2 linked regions of the Casimicrobium huifangae genome follow. The protein of the gene in region 2 interacts with the protein of the main gene of each other region in a pairwise test. Links are inferred from orthologs where the notes say so. Each region holds a gene or a part of one and is shown on either strand. Other genes may lie near its edges.

Region 1 (3,647 bases), 3.1 Mb from region 2 along the record:
GATGGTCTGAGCCACGCGATCCCAGGCCGCGAGCTTGCCAGCCTTGATCTCGGCCGCCGCCGCATTGATGCCCGCGCTGATGCGATCCATCGGCAGATGTTCGAGAATCACCCCCGTGGAGAACGGCAGCACCTGATTGGCAGCGACGCCGAGCACCGTGGCCACACTCGCGCAGCTCGCCCGTGCGTTGGTCAGCCCGAGTTCGCCGGTGGCCGCGTTGGCAATCCCGGTGTTCACCACCAGCGCGCGAATGGCGCTTCCCACCAGCAAGTGCTCGCGGCAAACCTGCACCGGCGCAGCAGCAAACCGGCTTTGGGTGAACACCCCGCCCACCGCTGTGCCTTCGTCGAACTGGGCGAGCAGCAAGTCATAACGGTTGGCCTTGCGCACGCCCGCCTGCACGGCGGCGAAGCGCACCCCGGCAACCGGGTGAGCAAGAGCGGGATCAAGCGCGGCGTAGGCAACAGGCATGGTGATGAAAACGTATGGTTCAGAAAAAAGGCCCGTTCAGTCACGCTGAACGAGCCTTGAATTATGCGATGTTGGTCTCAGCGACTAGTCGAGTCGCCCGTGACAATGCTTGTATTTCTTGCCCGAGCCACACCAGCAGGGATCGTTGCGACCGACCTTCGGCCCCTGATTGACCACCGGCTGATTGCCGCTACCGCCAACGGATGCTGCGGACGACTCTTCGCCTGTCAGTCCATCGACGCCGGCATGCTGGTAGGCCACGTTTTGCGATGCTGCATGCGGCTCAACCGCCTGCGCGTCAGCCTCGGTGCGAACCTGTACAGTCAGCAGAATACGTACGACGTCGCCACGGAAGCGGTCCAGCATCTGGCCGAACATCTCGAACGACTCGCGCTTGTACTCCTGCTTCGGATTCTTCTGCGCATAGCCGCGGAGGTGGATGCCCTGGCGCAGCAGGTCGAGATTCGAAAGATGCTCGCGCCACTGCGTATCCATGATCTGCAGCAGGATGTTGCGCTCAAACTGGCTGAACACATCCTCGCCCGCGACCTTGCGCTTGCTGTCATAGGCTTCCAGCGCCGCGGTCTTGCAGCGCTCGCGGATGTCAGCGTCGTCAAGATCGGGCGACGCTTTCTGCCACTCGGCGATGCTGACCGGCACGTGCACGTCATGCAGCGCCGCTTCCAGGCCGGCAATGTCCCATTGTTCCTCGGTGCTTTCCGGCGCCACGTGCATATTGACGGTGTCTTCGACCCAGCCACCGATCATGTCACGCACGGTGTCGCTGACGTTGGCATGCTCCAGCAGGTGGTTACGCTGCTCGTAGATCGCCTTGCGCTGGTCGTTGGCAACGTCGTCGTATTCAAGCAGCTGCTTGCGGATGTCAAAGTTGCGCGACTCGACCTTCAACTGCGCTTTTTCGATCTGGCGCGTCATGATGCCCGCCTCGATCGGCTCCCCATCAGGGATGCGCAGGCGGGTCATGATGTTCTTCATGCGGTCGCCGCCGAAGATGCGGATCAGCGGATCCTCGGCCGACAGATAGAAGCGGCTGGAGCCTGCATCGCCCTGACGGCCAGCACGGCCACGCAACTGGTTGTCGATGCGACGCGATTCGTGGCGTTCGGTACCGACAATGCGCAAGCCGCCGGAGGCAAGAACCTCTTCATGACGCTTCTTCCACTCAGCCTCGACGGAGTCCATCTTCGCCTTGCGCGCTTCCGGTGTCAGCGATTCGTCTTCACGGATGGCGCGCAACTCGGGTTCGAGCGCGCCACCGAGCACGATGTCGGTGCCTCGACCGGCCATGTTGGTGGCGATGGTGATCATCTTCGGCTGACCGGCCTGCGCCACGATATGCGCCTCGCGCTCGTGCTGCTTGGCGTTGAGCACCTGGTGCGGCAACTTCTCCTTGGTCAGCATCGCCGAGATCAACTCGGAGTTCTCGATCGAAGTGGTACCGACCAACACCGGCTGGCCACGCTCGTAGCAGTCACGAATGTCGTGCACGGCAGCTGCGTACTTCTCCGCCGTCGTCTTGAAGAAGAGATCATTCTCATCGCGACGCACCATGTCGCGGTGCGTCGGGATGATCACTGTTTCCAGGTTGTAAATCTGCTGGAATTCGTAGGCTTCAGTGTCTGCTGTACCGGTCATGCCGGCCAGCTTGCCGTACATGCGGAAGTAGTTCTGGAAGGTGATCGAGGCCAGCGTCTGGTTCTCGCGCTGGATGGGCACGCCTTCCTTGGCTTCCACTGCCTGATGCAGACCATCACTCCAGCGGCGCCCCGACATCAGGCGGCCGGTGAATTCGTCAACGATGACCACTTCGCCGTCCTGCACAACATAGTGTTCGTCGCGGTTGTACAGCGCATGGGCGCGTAGCGCGGCGTACACATGGTGCATCAGCGAAATGTTGGCAGCGTCGTAGAGGCTGGATCCGGAGGGCAACATGCCCATCTGTTCGAGCAGCTTCTCGGCATGCTCATGGCCTTCTTCCGACAGATAGACCTGACGGCCCTTTTCATCAACGTGGTAGTCGCCGGCAGACTTTTCGTCGGCCTGACGCGTCAGTTTCGGCGCCAGCTCGTTGATCTTGTAGTAAATCTCGATGTTGTCGTCGGCCTGACCCGAGATGATCAGCGGCGTGCGTGCCTCATCGATCAGGATGGAATCAACCTCGTCAACGATGGCGTAGTTGAGCCCGCGCTGACGGCGGTCCGCCACCGCGTATTCCATGTTGTCACGCAGGTAGTCGAAACCGTACTCGTTGTTGGTGCCGTAGGTGATGTCGGCTGCGTAGGCAGCGATCTTTGACGCATTGTCCTGTTGCGACAGAATGGTGCCGACGCTCATGCCCAGGAAGCGGTAGATGCGCCCCATCCAGTCGGCATCGCGTTTGGCCAGGTAGTCGTTGACGGTGACCACATGCACGCCCTTGCCGGCCAACGCGTTGAGGTACACCGGCAGCGTTGCCATCAGCGTCTTGCCCTCACCGGTGCGCATTTCGGCAATCTTGCCCTGATGCAGCGCCATGCCACCGATCAATTGCACGTCAAAGTGGCGCATCGCCAGCACCCGTGTGCTCGCCTCGCGCACAACGGCAAACGCCTCAGGCAGCAGCGCGTCAAGCGGCTCGCCATTGGCAACGCGCTGTTTGAACTCCGCTGTCTTGCCTTTCAGCTCGTCGTCGGACAAGGATTTCAGGCCGTCTTCAAGGGCGTTGATCTTGTGGACCTGGCCGCGATACTGTTTGAGCAGCCGGTCGTTGCGGCTGCCGAAAATCGTTTTTAGAAATTTGTCGATCATGATGTGAAGACGCGCCCGGCGTACGGACGGCAGATGTGACGATGCCCGCTAGACGGCATCGGGCACAACCGTGCCGACACCGCCGCAGCGGGCGAAACCAATGATTTTAAGCCGACGCCCGCATCCGGGCGAAGCCAGCGGGATGCAGCTTTAGCGGACGGCGAGGAAGCGGGCTGGATTCTGCGGCACGCCATTGAGCCGCACTTCGAAGTGCAAATGCGGCCCGGTGGAGCGGCCGGTGGAGCCGACCCGCGAGATGCGCTGGCCGCGGACGACCAGATCGCCCTCCTTGACCAGCAGTTCAGAGCCGTGGGCATAGCGGGTGACGAGACCATTGCCATGGTCGATCTCGACGCTCTTGCCGTAAG
Region 2 (3,289 bases):
AATGACTTGCTGAAAGCGCGCTGATTGTCTGTCGCAGGGTGCCGACAGATTCATTGGGTTTTCTGCGAAAAACTGTGGCGTGCCAGCGAAATTTGCCAACTCATGTCGCATAAGTCATTGATACAGCGTCTATTTATTTGAATGGCACGGAAGCCGCTAATGAGCAACCGTCACAGTGAGGTTAGTCATGGATATGTTTGCACCCAGTACCTATGAGTTCGCTCTGAACAGAGCTCAGGAGCCCGTTGCTCCCGCATCCGGCGCATCAGCCGAAGACGGTGAGAGCAAGGCGCTTCGCGAGCTCGCGGCGCTGGGTGACCGCGTATCTGCGGCACGTCTTGTTGTCTGACCACGCGGGGGTGTTTTCCTCCCCCGGTCGCCCCCGCGTGTATTTCTCGTGATCCCCTCGGAGCCCGCTTTGCGGGCTCTTTTTTTGGCTAGGGCCTGTTCACCTTATTTTCGCGAGATGCGTTGCCACGAGACGGCGATGGATGCAAGGAGCACTGCGCCGGCCGTGGTGGTTCCACGGCCAAGCAGGGCGACGCGGCAGACGCGCCGTCTCGTGGCAACCCGAAGGGGCGTGTCGCACGGAGCACGCAAAAGCGGCGCCCGGTGTTGTTGCGAAGGCCTTGCGACAAGCTTGTCGCTTCGCTCCGTGCCCGCACCACGGCGGCCTTCGCGCCTAACCGTGCATCGAAAATACGACCGCTGCACTCGCGAAAATAAGGTGAACAGACCCTAATCAGTCCTCGAGGATGAAGGTCACCTTCATGTTGACGCGGTACTCGACGATCTTGCCCTTCCTGATGATCACCTTCTGATCCTGCACCCAGGCACCCTCGACGTTCTTCAACGTCTTGCAGGCGCGATCAACGCCAGTATTCAGGGCATCCTCAAAGCTCTTTTTCGATGATGCGGTGATCTCGGTGACACGAGCGACGCTCATAAAGCCTCCTGTCGTTGGCGGCGCGGGAATGCCCCGCGTCTGCCGCGGTTCTACCTCCGGACGGCAACAACGTCAATCGCCATTCACCTGAAAAGACATGCGACAGCAACACAACCGGAGTTATCCGGTGTGCACACAACTGCTAATGGAGAATGGGCGGGGCTAGAGGCCGAAGACCGCGTCGAGCCGGACAAAGCCGGTCTGACCATCGCGGTGGCGCACCTGTGCCCAGGCGCCTGCATTGGGCGGCTGCGGGGTGACGAGCTGCAGCAGCACGCCCTGCTCGGCACGGAACACAATGGGGCTGGCGGCATCGGCGGCCGCCTGTACATCGGCCACCGGCACCTTGACCTGCACGTTGCTGCGGTCGGCGAGCGCCTTGCGCTCCAGCCAGACCAGCGTGCCGGTCGCATCGCGAACCTTGACCCAGCCCTCGATGCTCACCAGGACCTCTACTGGCGTACCACGGCTGTACAGGAATTGCCGTGTCGCCTTGGCCGACGGACCTTCGTAACCGACCGTCGCGTTGTCGACGGTCTGACGGAAGTCGGCATGCGCCACTGCGGCAGCCGCGCTCAGGCCAAACGCGAGAACGAGCGGCAAGAGCTGGCGCGGACTGGTCACGATTGTTCGCCCGGAGGTGACTACTGCTTGGTTGCCGCTGCAGCCTGTTCGAGCTGCTGCTGGACGCGGGCCTGGTAGATCGCTTCGAAGTTGATTGGCTGCAGATAGATCGCCGGGTAGCCCATGCGCTGCACGGCGTCAGAGATCAGCTCGCGGGCGTACGGGAAGATGATGTTGGCGCAGTGCACGGCCAGCAGCGGTTGCAGTTCGGGTTCCGGAATGTTGCGGATCTGGAAGATGCCGCCCATCGCTGCCTCGACCAGGAACATCGTCTTGTCGGCGATGGTGGCGGTGACCGTCACCTTGACCGAGACGTTGTGGAAGCCGTCTTCAATGGTGGACTGGTCCTGCTCAAGGCCGATCTCCACGGTGGGCGATTCACGCCACAGGTAGCTCTGCGGCGCGTTCGGATTTTCGACCGACAGGTCCTTCAGGTAGATCTTTTCGATCGAGAAGTGCGGAGCGTTTGGATCTTGTTGTTGTGCGGGCGCGTCGGCCATGATGTGCTTTCAGAAAACGAGGTTTAACCCGACATTCTAGCCGGGCGCAAAGACGCGGGACAGGTCACGTTATGGCGACTTCAGGCGGCAAGCAATGGATCGAGACCACCGGCGCGGTCGAGCGCCGAAAGGTCGTCGAAACCGCCGACGTGGGTTTCGCCAATGTAGATTTGCGGTACGGTGCGGCGGCCAGTCTTCTCGATCATGGCTTCACGCAGCCCCGGTTGCAGATCCACGCGGATTTTCTCGATGTCGGCCACACCCTTGGCCTTGAGCAACCGCTCCGCCTGGATGCAGTAGGGGCAGACCCCCGTTGAATACATGATCACTTTTGCCATAGCTGCTTACACCTTCTCGACGGGCAGCCCCGCTTCGGACCATGCCTTGAAGCCACCGTTGAGATTGAAAAGTTGGGTGTAACCCGCAGCTTTCAAGGTGCTGCCTGCCATCACCGATCGCTGGCCGCGGGCGCAATAGACGACCAGCGGCTTGTCCTTGTCGCAGCCCAGCGAATCGGCGCGGTCTTTCAGTTGCGACAGCGGCACGTGAATGGCGCCCACGATCTTGCCGGCGTCCATCTCGCGCGTCTCGCGGACGTCAAGCACGGATGCCCCCTCGCGGTTGATCAAGTGGGTCAGACGCACGTTGCCGACTTCGGTCATGCCCGAAGCCCGGCGCTGCACCAGCGGAAACAGCAGCATCGCGCCCGACATGAACATGATCAGCACGAGCATCCAGTTGTTGTAGAGAAATTGCATCGAAAACCTGACGTGTAGCGACAGTTGAATTGACGCGGCGCACAACGGCCGCGTCGGGGAAGCCTAAAATTTTAGGTGTTTCGCCATTCCGGACCACCATGAGCCCGACGACCGCCCCCACCGTGCACCCCGTCATCCTGCTGATTCTGGACGGCTTTGGCTACCGTGAGCCAGCGGCGGACAACGCCATCTCGCTCGCCCGCAAGCCCACCTGGGATGCCTTGTGGAGCAACTGCCCGCACGGCCTGATCGACGCCTCGGAGCACCATGTTGGCCTGCCGGACGGGCAATTCGGCAATTCCGAGGTCGGCCACCTCAACCTGGGCGCTGGCCGGGTGGTCTATCAGGACCTCACCCGCGTTGACCACGCCATCGAAACCGGCGAATTCACGCAAAACGCCGCGCTGGTAGGCGCCTGCGACGCGGCCGTACAGTCCGGTGGCAAGGTACACGTGATTGGC

Evidence for each region.
Region 1: the proteins of secB (region 2) and secA interact in binary tests that used the Escherichia coli proteins (3 or more experiments, as listed by UniProt). The link is inferred for Casimicrobium huifangae from one-to-one orthologs.

Annotation. Positions count from the first base shown.
Region 1 is NZ_CP041352.1:981,565-985,211, reverse strand. The notes cover bases 356-3,599. They hold secA (preprotein translocase subunit SecA), read right to left. Parts: upstream 3,280-3,599; coding sequence 556-3,279; downstream 356-555. Other genes in these bases: FKL89_RS04490 (M23 family metallopeptidase), read right to left, coding at 3,430-3,599; argJ (bifunctional glutamate N-acetyltransferase/amino-acid acetyltransferase ArgJ), read right to left, coding at 356-471. In the rest of the region: more of argJ, read right to left, coding at 1-355; more of FKL89_RS04490, read right to left, coding at 3,600-3,647. UniProt on the Escherichia coli protein: Required for protein export, interacts with the SecYEG preprotein conducting channel.
Region 2 is NZ_CP041352.1:4,075,257-4,078,545, reverse strand. The notes cover bases 331-3,216. They hold secB (protein-export chaperone SecB), read right to left. Parts: upstream 2,071-3,216; coding sequence 1,591-2,070; downstream 331-1,590. Other genes in these bases: gpmI (2,3-bisphosphoglycerate-independent phosphoglycerate mutase), read left to right, coding at 2,927-3,216; FKL89_RS18460 (rhodanese-like domain-containing protein), read right to left, coding at 2,415-2,828; grxC (glutaredoxin 3), read right to left, coding at 2,151-2,408; FKL89_RS18475 (SH3 domain-containing protein), read right to left, coding at 1,109-1,570; FKL89_RS18480 (dodecin family protein), read right to left, coding at 743-946. In the rest of the region: more of gpmI, read left to right, coding at 3,217-3,289. UniProt on the Escherichia coli protein: One of the proteins required for the normal export of some preproteins out of the cell cytoplasm. It is a molecular chaperone that binds to a subset of precursor proteins, maintaining them in a translocation-competent state.